DNA from 3 places in the Lentzea roselyniae genome. Region 2 is predicted to be linked to each of the others. Evidence: riboswitches for the same ligand, from Rfam matches in the RefSeq annotation. Region 2 holds a riboswitch; each other region holds the start of a gene.
What was found. Region 2 has a riboswitch for cobalamin ahead of ABFX45_RS05480 (ribonucleoside-diphosphate reductase subunit alpha). Riboswitches for the same ligand answer to the same signal wherever they lie in the genome.
Positions count from the first base shown of each region.

Region 1: linked by a shared signal. The riboswitch ahead of ABFX45_RS17360 (FecCD family ABC transporter permease) and the one ahead of ABFX45_RS05480 (ribonucleoside-diphosphate reductase subunit alpha) in region 2 are both predicted to bind cobalamin.
Region 3: linked by a shared signal. The riboswitch ahead of cobN (cobaltochelatase subunit CobN) and the one ahead of ABFX45_RS05480 (ribonucleoside-diphosphate reductase subunit alpha) in region 2 are both predicted to bind cobalamin.

Region 1 is NZ_BAABBE010000008.1:310,606-316,482, forward strand. Features, by position in the region: gene cimA (citramalate synthase) at 1-451, opposite strand, end outside; gene ABFX45_RS17350 (ABC transporter substrate-binding protein) at 651-1,631, opposite strand; gene ABFX45_RS17355 (ABC transporter ATP-binding protein) at 1,628-2,368, opposite strand; gene ABFX45_RS17360 (FecCD family ABC transporter permease) at 2,368-3,390, opposite strand; cobalamin riboswitch at 3,430-3,552, opposite strand; gene ABFX45_RS17365 (hypothetical protein) at 3,545-4,051, opposite strand; gene ABFX45_RS17370 (putative T7SS-secreted protein) at 4,227-5,633, opposite strand; gene ABFX45_RS17375 (hypothetical protein) at 5,630-5,877, opposite strand, start outside.
Region 2 is NZ_BAABBE010000003.1:31,439-37,315, reverse strand. Features, by position in the region: gene ABFX45_RS05505 (SDR family oxidoreductase) at 1-137, opposite strand, end outside; gene ABFX45_RS05500 (glycoside hydrolase family 16 protein) at 116-832, opposite strand; gene ABFX45_RS05495 (LysR family transcriptional regulator ArgP) at 850-1,707, opposite strand; gene ABFX45_RS05490 (LysE/ArgO family amino acid transporter) at 1,807-2,355, shown strand; gene ABFX45_RS05485 (hypothetical protein) at 2,321-2,488, opposite strand; cobalamin riboswitch at 2,553-2,763, shown strand; gene ABFX45_RS05480 (ribonucleoside-diphosphate reductase subunit alpha) at 2,892-5,231, shown strand; gene ABFX45_RS05475 (ribonucleotide-diphosphate reductase subunit beta) at 5,231-5,877, shown strand, end outside.
Region 3 is NZ_BAABBE010000024.1:26,468-32,344, forward strand. Features, by position in the region: gene ABFX45_RS33325 (precorrin-2 C(20)-methyltransferase) at 1-618, opposite strand, end outside; gene ABFX45_RS33330 (precorrin-8X methylmutase) at 615-1,235, opposite strand; gene ABFX45_RS33335 (hypothetical protein) at 1,232-2,278, opposite strand; adenosylcobalamin (AdoCbl) riboswitch at 2,305-2,446, shown strand; gene cobN (cobaltochelatase subunit CobN) at 2,455-5,877, shown strand, end outside.

The DNA.
Region 1 (5,877 bases), on a different contig from region 2:
CGGCGTCGAGGAAGACTCGCCTGCCGTGTTCCTTGAGGTGCTTGACGGTGTCGCGCACCATCCTCAGGTTCTCGTCGGTGTCCGTGCGCAGCGCCCGCTCGATGTGCCTGAGGTCCGATTTGGCCACCAACGTGACCACCGGGGCCTGGGAGTCGAGAAGTGCCTTGACCTGGGGGTCTTCCTCGACCTTGACCCCTGCCTTGCGGGTCGCTCCGAACGCGACCAGCTTGGCGTGCTTGAGCTCCAGGTCACCGGCCGCCGCGCGGGCGAAGAACTCGGTGTCCTTGGGGAGAGCGCCGGGCCAGCCGCCCTCGATGAAACCGACGCCGAGCGAGTCCAGCAGCCGTGCGACAGCGAGCTTGTCCGTGACGGAGTACGAAATTCCCTCACGTTGGGCGCCATCGCGCAGCGTCGTGTCGTAGACGTGGAACTCGTCGGTCGGGCCGGCCATCGGGGTCATCTCCTCATCCGGACAAACAAAAAGACCCCCCGCGGGATGCGAGAGGTCTGCGCGTCGGGTGCCAGGGGCGGCACTACCCGACGCGCTCGTCGATAATGATGGCGAGGTGCTGAGCCATGTAGCGGATGCTGCCACAGCTCAGCACGACGTACCAAGCGCCGGGAGGAAATCTCCCACTATCTGGTCACGCTCACGCCTGCGACAAGTACTTCGCGAAGGCCTCGATCGAGGCCGGGTTGCGCGGGCCTTCGACCAGCGCGGCGTACGGAAGTGCGAAGAAGCGCTTGTTCTTGATCGCCGGCGAGTTCGCGAGCGGAGCGAAGCCCTCCAGGAACGCCTGCTTCTGCGCGGGCGTGTTCGCCTCACCGTCCGCGTAGTCCACGATCAGCACGACGTCCGGGTCGCGCTGCACGACGGTCTCCCAGTTGACCGTGGTCCAGCTGTCGTCGAGGTCGCCGAAGATGTTGTCGCCGCCCGCCTTGCCGATGACGTCCTGCGGCGCGGCGTTCTTGCCGGACGTGAACGGCTGGTCCTGGCCGCTGTCGTAGAGGAACACCTTCGGGCGCGGCTTGCCCGCCATCAGCTTGCCCGCGTTCTCGATCTGCTGCTGGTAGCCCTTGATGAGCTCCTCGGCCTCGGCCTCGACGCGGAAGATCTTCCCGAGGTTGCGCAGGTCCGTGTACAGCGCGTCGAGGGCGGGCATGATGCCGCGCTGCTTGCCGGCGCCGTTGCGGCACGCCTCGGTGAGCAGGTAGCTCGGGATCCCGAGCTGCTTCAGGGCGTCCGGGGTGAAGCCGGTGCTCTCGCTGAAGCCGTAGCTCCAGCCCGCGAAGACGAGGTCGGCGTTGGCGCCCTGCACGACCTCCTTGGAGATCTTGTCGGCGAGCTTGCGCGTGCTGTCGAAGTCGGCCTTCCACGGCGAGGTCTGCAGGTCCACCCTGTTGTTGCCGTCCACGACGTAGCCGGCCATGCGGTCCTTCAGCCCCAGCGCGAACATCAGCTCGGTGATGCCGGTGTCGTTGGTGACCACTTTGGACGGCACCTTGTCGAACGTGACCTGCTGGCCGCAGTTCGTGATGGTCACCGGGTCCGACTTCGAGGCGTCCTGCGCGACCGTGGCACCGCAGCCGGAGACGAGCAGCAGGGCGGCTGTGGCGAGGGCGGTTCTCAAGGGATGACCTCCTGGTCGAACAGGAGCTGGGGAACTCCCGTGGTGGGGTGTCGGACGACGTGTGCCGTGACGTGGAAAACCTTGGCGATCAGTTCGGGCACGAGGACCTCCTCGGGCGTGCCGTGCGCGACGACGCGGCCTTCTTCGAGCACGTACAGACGGTCGCAGTAGGACGCGGCGAGGTTCAGGTCGTGCAGGACGGTGAGAACCGTGACGCCGAGGCCGCGTGCGAGTGCGAGGACGTCGAGCTGGTGCCGGATGTCGAGGTGGTTGGTCGGCTCGTCCAGCACGAGCACGCGTGGCTCCTGTGCGACGGCACGCGCGATGAGCACGCGCTGGCGTTCACCGCCGGAGAGGCTGAGGAAACCCCGGCCCGCCAGATGCGAGACGTCCACTGTGGCCAGTGCGTCGGCGACGATGCGGCGGTCCGCCTCCGGATCGCGGTCGTGCGGCAGACGGCCCATCTCCACCACCTCGGCCACCGTGAAGTCGAACTCGACCTGTGACTCCTGGGTGAGCGCGGCGAGGTCGCGGGCGATCTTCTGTCGCTTGTGGACGCTCTCGCCGTCGAGCAGGACGATGCCGGCGTGCGGTTTCAGGGCGCGGTAGACGCAACGCAGCGTCGTGGACTTGCCGCTGCCGTTCGGCCCGACGATGCCGACGACCTCGTTCGAGGCGTGCAGCGAGATGTCCTCGATGATGTTCTGGACGGTGACACCGGTGAGCTCGACGCGCATCAGCGCCCTCCGAACACGTACGCCCTGCGGCGCATCAGGAAGATGAAACACGGCACACCGAGGGCGGCGGTGATGACGCCGAGCGGCAGTTCCTCCGGCGCCGCGAGCATGCGTGCGGCCACGTCCACCCACACCAGGAAGCTCGCGCCGGCGAGTGGCGCGAGGGCCAGCACCTTGCGGTGATCGGCGCCCACGACCATGCGGGTGAGGTGCGGCAGCATCAGGCCGACGAAGCCGACCGCGCCGCTGACGGCCACCAGCACGCCGGTGATGGCCGCGGTGACGACGAACAGGTGCGTGCGGAACCGGTTGACCTCGATGCCGAGCGTGGTCGCGGTCTCGTCGCCCATCGCCAGCGCGTTGAGCTGCCGCGCCCTGGTCGTCAGGTAGACGATCCCGGCCGCGGTCACGGCCGTGGCGACCGGCAGAGACTGCCAGTTGGCCCCGCCGAGGCTGCCGAGCAACCAGAACATGGCCGCCCGCGCCGCCTCACCGCGCGGCGCCTGGAACACCAGCAGCATGGCGACGGCCGAGAAGCCGTACGCGAGCGCGGTTCCGGTCAGCACCAGCCGCAACGGCGTGAGCCCCCGGCTCGACCGCGCGGTGATGTACACCAGCGCCGTGGCACCGAGCCCCGTCAGGAACGCTCCGGCCGAGAGCGCGTAGACACCGAGACCGGAGAGCACGCCAAGCGTCGCCACCGCCGTCGCGCCGACGCTGGCTCCGGACGAGATGCCGAGCACGTACGGGTCGGCGAGCGCGTTGCGGACCATGGCCTGGATCGCGACGCCGACCGTGCTGAGGCCGGCGCCGACCACCGCGGCCAGCAGCACACGAGGCAGCCGGATGTCCCAGACGATGTGGTACTGCCCGGCGAGGTCGGCGGGGACCGTGCCGCCGGTCAGCGCCGCCCACAGCAGTTCGAGGGTGACGTCGAACGGTACGGAGACGGGGCCGAGCGCCACACCCGCGACGATGCTGACGGCGAGCACGCCGACGAGCGCGCTGATCTTCCCGATCACATGTTCCCTTCCCGCAGTCCACGGCAGGAGTCGGAGTTCCTCTGCAGCCGTGTGCGGGTGTTCGGGCTCGCCCCTGGTGGGGCCTACCGTTGCGGGTCAGCGCCGGACTTCGACCGGACTTCCCCCGTGCACGACGCTCGTACTCTAACCCGAGCTACAAGGCGCCTTCCGCACCGAAGCCCGGCTCGAAGCGGCGGAAGTACTCCATGCAGTTCGCCATCTGGTGCTCGACGAGGCCGAACTTCGGGGTGTCGTGCGGTTCCAGCATCGCGAGCACGTCGACGGACTCGGTCGCCTTCTCGCCTGGGACGAGGATCTCGGCGCGATCGCCGGGGAAGACGGAGACCTTGTGGCCGACGTGCCACACATCCCGCCTGGATCCCTTGACCAGCACCTTCCACGGCGGGTTGTACTGCTCCAGGTCCTCCAGCTCGTTGCGGATCGAGAGCAGGGCGCTGAACACGGAGTCACCGGTGGACATCTTGCGGCCGAAGGGGCCGTAGAGAGCCATCTTGATCTCTTTCGCGGTGACCGCCTGCCACACGACGCGGCCCACCCAGACCTGTTCCCTGCCCGACTCCGGATCCTTGCCGTGGAGCGGGACGTCGCGCGAGATCGCCGGGAACTCACCGTCCTTGGTCCACTCCGGAAGCTCCTCCACCGGCTGCTGCCGCGGAGGCACCGGCCGGGGTGGTGGCGGCGGAACGGGTGGCCTCATCGCGCGTGGCGGTTGCGGCGGCGGTGGCATCTGGCGCTGCGGACGCATCGGGTGCTGGGGACGCATCGGCGGCTGTTGGGGGTGCATTGGGGCAGAACTCCTGTTGGTCGCCGTGACGTCAGCTGTGCTTGGCCATGATGTCGCGCATCTGCTGCCGATAACTGTTCATCAGCTCCTGCTGCGCGGACTTCTCCCCCGGTGGGAGATCGGGCAGCCTGGAGTCGATCTCCCGGACCAGGTCCTGCAGCCGGAAGTACTGGCTCTTGGAGGGTTCCGGCAACTGCTCCGGTTCCCTGACCCTGGGCTGCTCGTCCGGCTCGCGTTTCGGTTCCTCCGCGGGAGGGTCCGGCTCCCGCTGCGGCTCTGGCTCGCGGTCGTGCGGCACGGGATCGTCCGGATCGGTGCGCTGCGGACCGAACGGCTCGTCGGGGTGCGGGTTGTTGTAGTCCGGTGTGTGCGACGGCGGCTCGTAGTCCGCCCGGTGCCACGGCGGGAGCCCGTCGTCGACGTGCTTGCCGACCTGCGTGCCCATCTGCTCGGCCGCTTCGCGCGCGGACATCTCGGCTGTCTCTCGCAGCACCGCCTTCTCCGCCGTGCCGGCCAGCCCGGCGCCGCCGGTCGCGATGCCGAGACCGACGTCGCCGACCAGCTGACCGAACGCCGCGAACGGGTCCTTCTTCCACTGTTCGACGTTGAGGATGCCCTTGACGGCCTCGGTCGGATGCGTGGCCATGTGGACCATGCCCGCGGCCTGCTGCATCAGGTGGGCCGCGTAGTCGCCGGGGTGGGCCACGTTGTAGGGGTCGAGCGGGTTCATCACCCGCGCCACCTTGACCAGGCCGAGCACGGCCTGGCCCATACCGGAGTGCACCGACACGACCTGGTCCACGGTCTTCTCGATGCTGTCCTCGATCGAGGCACCGAGCTTGGAGAGGAACCCCGGTTCCTCGGGAGCCTTGTCCTTCGCCCTGGTGACGACGGCGGCCGCCTCAGCGGCCGCACTGCGCAGGGCGTTGCGCGCGTCGGCGAGCATCCGCTCGGCGGCCTCCCGCTGGGCCTTGCCGGGATCGTTGAACGGGGCGAGCGGTGCGGGCGCCGAGTCACCGCTGACCTGTGCGGCCATGAACGCCTTCTCGAACTGCGACGCCGCAGCGTCGTACTGGCGCTCGGCGTCCTTGGTGACCTTCTTCGCCTCGTTGTGGAGACGGATCGCCTCCGCGGCTTCGCGTTGCGCGCGCTCGACCGCGCCTTTGTAGGTCGTCAGCGCCTCCACGACGGGCCCGAACGCCTCGGCGGCGTCCCGCCACTTCGGCGTCTCCTTGGCGAAGTACTGCTGGAACTTCTCCGCCGCCGCACCCGTCCAGTGGCCGACGTCCAGTTTGGACAGACCGCCGTACGCCTCCTGACAGGCGGTGCCGAGCTTGCGCAGCCCGCTCGCGGTCTCGTCGAGAGTCGCGACGTCGCCGGGGACGAGCTCCTTCGGGTCGTCGGTGTCGCCGAGCTCACTGCGCCCGAACCAGCTCACGCGCGATCACCGGCCTTCTTGAACGACGTCTCCTCACCGGTGACGTCCTCGACCGCCGAGTCCCACGAGTTCTCGAGGCCCTTCGCGGCCTTGTCCCACTCCTTCTCCATCGAGGTCAACTGCGTGTACGGCTTGCCGAGCTCCTCCCAGGACTGCCTGGTCGGGTCCACCTGTGAGCCGGGGTCGCCGAGCAGCAGCTGGAAACCCTGCTTGAGCTTGTCCTCGGCCTGCTCGTACACGCTGC
Region 2 (5,877 bases):
GCCGCCTCGGTGCGCGCGGCGAGGTGCACTTCGGCACCCGCCTCGGCGAACGCCCCGGCGATCGCGCCGCCGATCGTGCCGGCGCCGTAGACGACGGCGACCTTGCCGGTGAGGTTCACCGGTACGCCCTGAACCACTCGACCTCGAACTCCTTCGGATAGCGCCCGGTCCGCTCCGGCCCGAACTCGAAGACGGCGAGCTGGAACTGCATCGGGTAGTCCGGCGCCTGGTGCACCGTGTTGACCAGGTCGCCGTCCACGAAGAAGTCGACGCGGCCCGGCTGCCAGTCCGCGCCGTAGACGTGGAACTCGCGCCCGTCGATCGGCACGTCCACGACCTCGAACTCGTCGGTGATCCTCGGGTCGCCGAACGGGTGCAGCCCCATCCCGACGCCGGTGTTCGCCGGGTAGACGTGCTTGCCGAAGATCTCCGCGATGCAGATCTCGGCCGACCGCTCCGGCACGTCCTCCAGTCCGATCATCCACAGCGCGACCATGCAGCTGGGGTCGTCGATCGCCTTGCAGCGGATCTCGAACCGGCCGTACGTCGGGGTGTAGAGCCGCAGGTCCTGCTGCTTCTCCCGCACCTGGAGGTCGGGGCGGAACCGGGACTGTCCCTCGGTGAGCGCGGTCTGCAGGCCCGAGACCCTGGTGTCGCCGTCGAACTCGGGGCACCACGGCTCCTGGTCGGCGTCGATGCGCAGGACCAGGCCGTTGTCGTTGCGGTAGCGGGCGGCGGTGGCCGACCTGGAACTCCAGTGCGGCAGATAGTGCGGGTACCACCGGTCCAGCGTGGTGAACCGGTCCTCGAACTCGAGCTCTCGTCCGGTCATGTCACCGAGGGTAACTCCTACCGCAGCGCGACAGCCGCTTCTGCGGCCACCGCGTCGGCCACGGCGGTCAGCGCCGGCGAGTCCAGCTTCCACTGCTGCCAGTACAGCGGGATGTCGACGGTCCGGCCCGGCGCGAGGTCGACCAGGCCCTCCTGCAGCTGCTGCGGCGGCACCATGCCCCACCCGAGCCCGGCCACGATCGCCCGCACGTACACCTCCGACGACGGCACGTAGTGGCGGTGTTCCGCGGCGCCCCGGCCACGGGTCAGCGTGCGCACGAACCTGTCCTGCAGGTCGTCGTTGCGGTCGAACACCACCACCGGCGCGTCCGGCAGCCACGACTTCACGGGACCGTCGGCGTACGTGTCTATAAAGGACTGCGACGCCATTGCCGCGTAACGGATGCTGCCCAGCTTCCGCACGGAACAGCCCGCGACCGGCTCACGCGAGGACGTCACCGCGGCCATCACCACGCCCTGTCGCAGCAGAGCCGTCGTGTGGTCCTGGTCCTCGCGGTGGAGGTCGAACGAGATCTTGAGCGACGAGGGAACCCGTTGCAGCGCGGGAAGGAACCACGTGGCGAGCGAGTCGGCGTTGACCGCGATCGGCACCCGGACCACGGCGTCCGACCCGAGGGCGGCGTCAAGATCCTGGTCCAGCGCGAGCAGTTGCCGACCGTACCGGACCAGCACCTCCCCCGACGGCGTCAGCCGCACCGGCCGCGCCCGCACCAGCAGCACCCGGCCCGTTCGCTGCTCCAGGGCTTTGATCCGTTGCGACACAGCGGAAGGCGTGACGTGCAGCATCGCCGCGGCGGCGTCGAACGTGCCCGCGTCGACGACCGCGAGCAGCGTGCGCACCAGGTCCAGATCCATCACAGCTGCTAATGGTACGTAAGAATCTTTAGCTGGTCTCATCAAGACGCCGTCAATACCGTCGATGGTGTGACTGACCTGCTGCTCGGCTTCGGCACCATGCTGACCCTGATCGTCGCCATCGGCGCGCAGAACGCTTTCGTGCTGCGCCAAGGACTTCGCCGCCACGCCGTGGCGAAGGTCGTCGCGGTGTGCGCCGTCTCGGACGCGATCCTGGTCGCGGTCGGCGTCGCCGGCTTCGGAGCCATCGTCAGCAAGTGGCCGCAGGCGATCACCGTCGCCGCGATCGTGGGCGGCCTCTTCCTGCTGGGCTACGGGTTTCTGGCCGCCCGTCGCGCGTTCAACCCGTCCGCACTGACCGTGGAGCCGGCCCGGAGCGGCCGCCCCGTCCTCACCGCGCTCGCCCTCACGTGGCTCAACCCGCACGTCTACCTGGACACCGTGCTGCTGCTCGGTTCGATCGCGGCCGGCCGGTGGCTCTTCGGGGTCGGCGCGGTGACCGCGAGCGTCACGTGGTTCGTCGCGCTCGGGTTCGGCGCCCGGCTGCTCAGCCCGCTGTTCGCGAAGCCCCGCGCGTGGCGGGTGCTGGACGGCGTGATCGCGGCCGTGATGATCAGTCTCGGCGTGACCCTGATCGCCGGGTCGTGATCATCACCAGGACCGCCGACACCGCCAGCACGCCGCTCGTCACGGGCGCCGCGGCACCGGCCGCGAGGGACGCCGAAGCCAGCCCCGCGCTGACGAGAGCACCTGCGATGATCTTCGGCCGAACTTCACCCACGTTGATCACCCTAACCCACGACACGCCCATGTTGGGTGGTGATCCAGAGCCCACCACCACATGTAGTATCTGCCGCGCTGGTGGTTCACCGGCCCGGAGCAACGGGCCGGTGAGGCAAGAGGGAACCTGGTGCGAGTCCAGGACTGCCCCGCAGCGGTGAGTGGGAACGAAAGCCGTCAACGAAGCACTGGGTCGCGAGACCTGGGAAGCGACGGCCGGTAGGAGCGAGAGGTGCGCCCACGAGTCCGAAGACCTGCCACTGGTGTGCGCGCAAGCCTGCGCGCACGACACGGTGCCCCGAGGGAGGGCGGCTGTGTGCACCAGTGGTCTCGTCACTGGCGTGCGCGTGCGTTTCCTCGGGCCGAGCTCGCGAGGAGAGAGCGTGCCCGACCGCCCAACGGCTATGGATCACCTGTCTGGGGTCGTCAACGAAGCATGTGCCGACCTGCCCAACGCGTCGGCAGAGGCGGTTCTGACCGAGACCAAGCGGAACCTCTACGCCGGCATCACCGACGCCGAGCTCGCCCTGGCGCCGATCATGGCCGCCCGCACGATGGTCGAGCACGACCCGGACTACTCGTACGTCAGCGCCCGGTTGCTGCTGGACAGGCTGCGCGCCGAGGCGTGCGGCACACCCCTGTCCCACGCCGAGATGACCGAGCGCTACCCGTCGTACTTCACCGAGTTCGTCCGCCACGGCATCGAGCTGGGCCAGCTGGACCCGCGCCTCGCGGACTACGACGTGGCCCGCCTGGGTGCCGCACTCGACGCGTCGCGTGACCTGAACTTCCAGTTCCTGGGCATGCAGACGTTGTACGACCGCTACTTCCTGCACCACGACGGCCGCCGCTACGAGCTGCCGCAGGCGTTCTTCATGCGCGTCGCCATGGGCCTCGCCCTCGACGAGGACGACCGCGACGCCCGCGCCGTCGAGTTCTACGAGCTGCTGTCGTCGTTCGACTTCATGTGCTCGACCCCGACCCTGTTCAACTCGGGCACCACCCGCCCGCAGCTGTCGTCGTGCTTCCTGACCACTGTGGACGATGATCTTGCGGGCATCTTCCACGGCATCAGGAACAACGCGCTGCTCAGCAAGTTCGCCGGTGGTCTCGGCAACGACTGGACCCCGGTGCGCGGCATCGGCGCGCACATCAGGGGTACCAACGGCAAGTCGCAGGGCGTGGTGCCGTTCCTGAAGATCGCGAACGACACCGCCGTAGCCGTGAATCAGGGCGGCAAACGCAAGGGCGCGGTCTGCGCGTACCTGGAGACCTGGCACATCGACGTCGAGGAGTTCCTCGACCTGCGCAAGAACACCGGCGACGAACGCCGCCGCACACACGACATGAACACCGCGAACTGGGTGCCGGACGAGTTCCTGCGCCGGGTCCGCGCGAACGGCCCGTGGACCCTGTTCTCGCCCGACGAGGTGCCGGATCTGCACGACGCGTTCGGTGACGACTTCGCGCGGAAGTACCGTGCGTACGAGGAGAAGGCCGACCGCGGCGAGATCAGGGTGTTCCGCCGCGTGCAGGCCGTGGACCTGTGGCGGCGCATGCTGACCATGCTGTTCGAGACGGGCCACCCGTGGATCACGTTCAAGGACCCGTGCAACCTGCGTTCGCCGCAGCAGCACAGCGGTGTCGTGCACTCCAGCAACCTCTGCACCGAGATCACCCTCAACACCTCGGTCGACGAGGTCGCGGTCTGCAACCTGGGCTCGGTCAACCTCGCGCGGCACGTCACCGAGCAGGGCATCGACCACGCGCGGCTCGAGAAGACCGTGCGCACGGCGGTGCGGATGCTCGACAACGTGATCGACGTCAACTACTACACGATCCCCGAGGCGCGGAACTCGAACCTCAAGCACCGCCCGGTCGGCCTGGGCCTGATGGGTTTCCAGGACGCGCTGTTCACGCTCGGCACCCCGATGGCGAGCGAGGAGGCCGTCGAGTTCGCGGACCGCAGCATGGAGGAGATCAGCTACTACGCGATCGAGGCGTCCGCCGACCTCGTGGCCGAACGCGGCGCGTACCGGTCGTTCGAGGGATCGCTGTGGAGCCAGGGGATCCTGCCCATCGACTCGATCGGCATCCTCGCGCGGAACCGCGGCGAAGACGAGCTCGACGTCGATCGCGAGTCCACGATGGACTGGGGCAGGATCCGGGAGAAGGCCCGCAAGGGCATGCGGAACTCCAACGTCATGGCCATCGCGCCGACCGCGACCATCGCGAACATCACCGGCGTGAACCAGTCGATCGAACCGCTGTACCGCAACCTGTACGTGAAGTCGAACATGTCCGGCGACTTCACCGTGATCAACCCCGACCTGGTGCGCGCGCTCAAGCAGCGCAAGCTCTGGGACGAGCAGATGGTCGCGGACCTCAAGCTGCACGACGGCAGCCTCGGCGCGATCGACCGCGTGCCGCCGTACCTCAAGGCGTTGTACGCCACCGCGTTCGAGGTCGACAGCTCGTGGCTGATCGAGGCGGGCGCGCGCCGGCAGAAGTGGATCGACCAGGCGCAGTCGCTGAACCTGTACCTCGGCCAGCCCAGTGGCCGCAAGCTCGACGAGCTGTACCAGCTGGCGTGGGTGCGCGGTCTCAAGACCACGTACTACCTGCGCACCCAGAGCGCCACGCACGTGGAGAAGTCCACGCTGCAGGGCACCGACGGCAAGCTCAACGCCGTCTCCCCCGTCGCTTGCTCCGTCACCGAACCTGACTGTGAGGCTTGCCAGTAATGAGCAACATCGAAGCGGGCGCGGCGCGTGTGAGCGTGGACGACAAGGCGATGATCAACTGTCGCGCCGACGTCAACCAGCTGCTGCCGCTCAAGTACCACTGGGCGTGGGAGAAGTATCTCAACGGCTGCAACAACCACTGGATGCCGACCGAGGTGTCCATGCAGGCGGACATCGCGCTCTGGAAGACAGCGTCTTCATCGGGCGGCCTGACCGACGAGGAACGCCGCATGATCAAGCGGAACCTCGGCTTCTTCGCCACGAGCGAGTCGTTGGTGGCCAACAACATCGTGCTCGCGGTGTACCGGCACCTGACGAACCCCGAGTGCCGCCAGTACCTGCTGCGCCAGGCCTTCGAGGAGGCCGTGCACACCCACACGTTCCAGTACATCTGCGAGTCGCTCGGCCTGGACGAGGGCGAGCTGTTCAACATGTACCGGGAGATCCCGTCCATCACGGACAAGGCCGCCTGGGCGCTGCAGTACACGCAGCACCTGGAGGACCCGGAGTTCACGACCGGCACGCCGGACAAGGACCAGGCCTTCCTCAAGGACCTCGTGGCGTTCTACGTGGTCTTCGAGGGCATGTGGTTCTACACCGGCTTCGCGCAGATCCTGTCGCTGGGCCGCCGCAACAAGATGGTCGG
Region 3 (5,877 bases), on a different contig from region 2:
GGTGGCGCGCTCGACGTACCAGGCGTTGCCGAGCCGGCCGGAGGCTTCGAGGGCTGCCTTGACGTTGCCGAAGGTGCGGCCCAGCTTGAGGATCGCGGCCGAGTCGGTGTCGGCGAGGCGGGCTGCCAGCTCGGCCGGCGGCAGGGTGCCGGGCAGGATCGTGAGGACCTCGTCGCGTTCCACGAGCGGGGTGCCGAGGACGGCACTCGCGCCGCTGACACTCGTCACGCCGGGAACGACCTCCCACTCGTAGCGGTCGGCGAGGCGTTTGTGCATGTGCATGTAGGAGCCGTAGAAGAACGGGTCGCCCGCGGCCAGGACGACGACGTTGCGGCCGGCGTCGAGGTGAGCGGCGAGGCGGGCGGCGGCCTCCTCGTAGAACTGGTCGATCTCGCCCTGGTAGTCGTCCGTGTCCTCGGTCGTCACCGGGTAGACGAGCTGTTCGGTGATCTGACCTTCGCGGAAGTAGGGCTCCGCAATGGTTCTGGCCACTGAGCGGCCGTGGCGGGCGCTGTGGAACGCGACGACGTCGGCTTCCCCGATGAGCCGCGCGGCCTTGACCGTCACGAGTTCCGGGTCGCCAGGACCCAGGCCGACGCCGTAGAGCTTGCCCGTCATTCCTCTTCGCTCGCAATCGCGTTGATAGCTGCTGCCGTCATGGCGCTGCCGCCGCGCCGGCCGTGCACCACCAGGTACTCCAGATCCGTTGCGGCCAAAGCTTCCTTGGACTCCGCCGCGCCGATGAAGCCCACCGGGATGCCGAGGACGGCGGCAGGCCTCGGGGCGCCCTGCGCGATCAGGTCGAGCAGGTGGAACAACGCCGTCGGCGCGTTGCCGATCGCGATCACCGCGTCCTGGAAGCGGTCCGCCAGCAGTTCCAGCGCTGCCGCGCTGCGGGTGTTGCCGATGCGCTTGGCCAGCTCGGGCGTGCGCGGGTCCTGCAGGTAGCACAGGACCTCGTTGTCCGCGGGCAGCCGGCGGCGGGTCACCCCGGCCGCGACCATGTTGGCGTCGCAGAGGATGGGCGCGCCGTCGAGCAACGCGGCGTGGGCGTGCCGCACGACGTTGGGGGAGAAGGCGATGTCGTGCGTCAGGTCGGTCATGCCGCACGAGTGGATCATCCGCACGACGACCCGCGCGACGTCCTGCGGGAAGCCGGCGAGGTCCGCCTCCGCGCGAATGGTCGCGAAGGAGCGGCGGTAGATCTCCGCGCCTTCCTTGATGTACTCCGTCACCTGGTCTCCTCGTAGCCGTCGCCGGTCGCGACGAACTCGATCACATCGCCGGTGGGGCGGCCACACCGGCGTGAGCAACCCGACCAGTGGACCGGTTGGCCACGAGAAATGTCAGACCTGCTCACTAGAGTTGAAATTGGGGGAACCCCGGCCGGAGCGTGTGTGTGGTGGGCCGCGTCTACCCAAGCGCGCGCGTCGGCCCGTACGTCGCTGAGTGACTTCGCGCAGCCGGGGCGGCCGGTGCAGGCGCTCACGCCGTGCCAAGGGGAGGCCGGGTCGGTGATCAGGCCGGACGTGTCGGTACCCGCCGGCACGACGAGGCTGCGCCACGGCGTCAACCGCACCGGCACACCCGCGAGGAGATGCGCATCCAGCCGTCCCAGCGGCACACCCGGTGTGGTCGGCGAAGGTGCGACAGGCGTCACAGCCGGAGTGATCCGCGATCCGCCGGTGGCACCGAAGTGTTCGGTGATCTTCCGCACACCGCCGTCCACTTCGGACAGGCGCCAGGCGGCCCCGCGCATCTCCTGGAAGAGACGGGCGGCGGTCACGAGAGCGTCCACGGGGTCCTGAACACGCACACCCGTGTCGGTCCCTGCGAGCAGCAACACGTCGTCGACCAGCCCGAAGTCGCCGCCGAGGCCGCTGACCGACGCGCCAACCGTCACCAGGAAACGCCCGGGTAGCGAGGCCAGCGCGGGGTCCGCGCACAGGGCCGCGTCCAGCGCGTCGACCAGGGCCTGGTTGGCCTCCAGCGGCGCCGCGATGATGTTGCGGATGCGCTCGTGCGTGTCCGAAGGCAGCAGGCCTGCCGCACGCAGCCGCGCACCCAGTTCCAGACCGTCCGCGAGGCCCCTGATCTGGAGGTTCGCCCGCGAGGTCAGCTCCAGCGAGCCGGTGCCGAGTTCCAGGGCGGCGAGCCGCACGACGTCCCACTGAGCTGCCGTGAGGGTGCCGCCGGGGACCCGGATGCGCGCGAGGCCGCCGTCAGCCGCCTGGTGCAGCTCGACGGCGCCTGGGCAGGCATCCGGGTGAGTACGCATAGGTCGGACTGTAACCCGCCGGTTAGGGTGAGCCCGAACGACGAAGCGCAGGAGGAAGCCGGTGTGAATCCGGCGCGGTCCCGCCACTGTGACCAGCGAACCGCTGGGAGTCAGGAACTCCGCTTCGTCTGTCACCCGCAACCTGGGGCGAGGACCCCACGAGGGATGGAGCCTGCGTGATCCTGCTGCTGTCGACCTCCGACACCGACCTGCTGTCGGCCCGGGCGAGTGGCGCCGAGTACCGGCTCGGCAACCCCGCGCGACTGACCGTCGACGACCTGCCCGCGCTCGTCGAGGGCGTCGACCTGGTCGTGGTGCGCATCCTCGGCGGGCGGAGGATGTGGGAGGAGGGGCTCGACTGGCTGCTGGCCTGCGGGCTGCCCGTGGTGGTGCTCGGCGGTGAGCAGCAGCCGGACGCGGCGCTCATGGAGCTGTCGACGGTGCCCGGCGGTGTCTGCGCCGAGGCCCACCTCTACCTGGCGCACGGCGGGCCGGTGAACCTCACCGAGCTGCACAAGTTCCTCGAGGACACGATCCTGCTGACCGGGCACGGGTTCGCGGCGCCCGCCGCCACGCCCACGTGGGGTGTGCTGGAGCGCGAGCCCGCGCAGGACGGCCCGACGGTCGCGGTGCTCTACTACCGGGCGCATCACGTCGCGGGGAACACGGCGTTCGTGCACGCGTTGTGCGACGCGATCGAGGCCAAGGGCGGGAAGCCGCTGCCGGTCTACTGCTCGTCGCTGCGCACCGCCGAGCCCGAGCTGCTGGAGACGCTGGGGCAGGCCGACGCGCTCATCGTGACGGTGCTGGCGGCCGGTGGCACGAACCCCGCCAAGGCGAGCGCAGGCGGGGACGACGACGCGTGGGACGTCGGGGCGCTGGCGGCGCTGGACGTGCCGATCCTGCAGGGGTTGTGCCTGACGTCGAGCCGCGAGTCGTGGGACTCCAACGACGATGGACTGTCCCCTTTGGACACCGCGACGCAGGTGGCGATCCCGGAGTTCGACGGCCGGATCATCACGGTTCCGTTCTCGTTCAAGGAGATCGACTCCGACGGCCTCACCGTCTACGTGGCGGATCCCGAGCGGGCGCTGCGCGTCGCCGGCATCGCGGTCAGGCACGCGCGGCTGCGGCACGTCCCGGTCGGTGAGCGCAAGATCGCGGTGATGCTGTCGGCGTACCCGACCAAGCACTCCAGGATCGGCAACGCGGTCGGTCTCGACACGCCCGCCTCGACCGTACGGTTGCTGAAGGCCATGCGGGAGCACGGCTACGACATCGGCACCGAGCTGCCGGGCGTCGACGAGCAGGACGGCGACGCGTTGATCCACGCGTTGATCGCCGCCGGTGGGCAGGACGCGGACTGGCTCACGCAGGAGCAGTTCGAGAGCAACCCCGTGCGCATCGCCGCGGCGGAGTACCGGGAGTTCTACGAGACGCTGCCCGAGGACTTCCGCGAGTCGATGCAGGAGCACTGGGGCGACGCGCCCGGCTCGCTGTTCGTCGACCACTCGCGGTCCAAGGACGGCGAGATCGTGCTGGCGGCGCTGGAGTCCGGCAACGTGGTCGTGATCGTCCAGCCGCCCCGCGGGTTCGGTGAGAACCCGATCGCGATCTACCACGACCCGGACCTGCCGCCGTCGCACCACTACCTCGCGGCCTACCGGTGGATCGAGTCGAGGTTCGGCGCGGACGCCGTGGTGCACGTCGGCAAGCACGGCAACCTGGAGTGGTTGCCGGGCAAGACCGTCGGCATGTCGGCGTCCTGCGGCACGGACGCGGCGCTGGGCGATCTGCCGCTGGTGTACCCGTTCCTCGTCAACGACCCCGGTGAGGGCACGCAGGCGAAGCGGCGCGCGCACGCCACGCTGGTCGACCACCTCGTACCGCCGATGGCCCGCGCCGACAGCTACGGCGACATCGCGCGGCTGGAGCAGCTGCTCGACGAGTACGGCAACATCTCCGCGATGGACCCGGCCAAGCTGCCGGCGATCCGGGCGCAGATCTGGACGCTGATCCAGGCCGCGAAGCTCGACCACGACCTCGGCCTGGACGACCGGCCGCACGACGCGGAGTTCGACGAGTTCCTGCTGCACGTCGACGGCTGGCTGTGCGAGGTCAAGGACGTCCAGATCCGCGACGGCCTGCACGTCCTCGGCGAGGCGCCGACCGGTTCGGTGCGGGTCAACCTCGTGCTCGCGATGCTGCAGGCACGTCAGATGTGGGGCGGCCAGGTCGCCGCGCTGCCGGGCCTGCGCGAAGCACTCGGACTCACCACGACGACCCGCGAAGACGTCGACGCCGTCGAGGAACAGGCTCGCGCGCTCGTCCAGGCCATGGAAGACGCGGGCTGGGACGCTTCCGTGGCACGGACTCTGCACGAGTCGGCCGACGTGCAGAAGATCCTGGAGTTCGCCGCCGTCGAGGTCGTGCCCCGGTTGGCGCGCACCACGGACGAGATGACGAACGTGCTGCACGCGCTGGACGGCGGCTACATCCCGGCCGGTCCGTCGGGCTCTCCGTTGCGCGGCCTGGTGAACGTGCTGCCGACCGGCCGCAACTTCTACTCGGTCGACCCGAAGGCCATCCCGTCGCGCCTCGCGTGGGAGACCGGTCAGGCGATGGCCGACTCGCTGCTCGCCCGGTACCGCGAGGAGAACGACGGCGAGTGGCCGCCCTCGGTCGGCCTGTCGGTGTGGGGCACGTCGGCGATGCGCACGGCCGGCGACGACATCGCCGAGGTGTTCGCGCTGCTGGGCGTGCGGCCGGTGTGGGACGACCAGTCCCGCCGCGTCACGGGCCTCGAGGTCATCCCGCTGGAGGAGCTGGACAGGCCGCGCGTCGACGTCACGGTCCGGATCTCCGGGTTCTTCCGCGACGCCTTCCCGCATGTCGTGTCCCTTTTGGACGATGCCGTGCAGCTGGTGGCGTCACTGGACGAGCCGGCGGACCGGAACTTCGTGCGGGCGCACATGGTCGCGGACCTGGCGGAGCACGGCGACGAGCGCAGGGCTACGCTGCGGATCTTCGGCTCCAAGCCGGGCGCGTACGGCGCGGGCGTGCTGCCGTTGATCGACAGCCGCAACTGGCGCGACTCGTCCGACATCGCCGAGGTCTACGCGGTGTGGGGCGGCTACGCCTACGGACGCGGCGTCGACGGTGTTGCCGCGCGCGAGGACATGGAGTCGGCATACCGGCGGATCGCGGTGGCGGCCAAGAACATCGACACCCGCGAGCACGACATCGCCGACTCGGACGACTACTTCCAGTACCACGGCGGCATGGTCACGATGGTGAAGGCGCTGACGGGCAAGGCACCCGCGGCGTACGTCGGTGACAGCACGCGCCCGGAGGCGGTGCGCACGCGGACCCTGACCGAGGAGACCTCACGCATCTTCCGCGCCCGCGTGGTGAACCCGCGCTGGGTCGGGGCGATGCGGCAGCACGGGTACAAGGGCGCGTTCGAGCTGCAGGCGACGGTCGAGTACCTGTTCGGGTACGACGCCACGACCGGTGTCGTCGCGGACTGGATGTACGAGAAGCTGACCGAGACCTATGTGCTCGACCCGGAGACCCGCAAGTTCCTGCAGGCCTCGAAC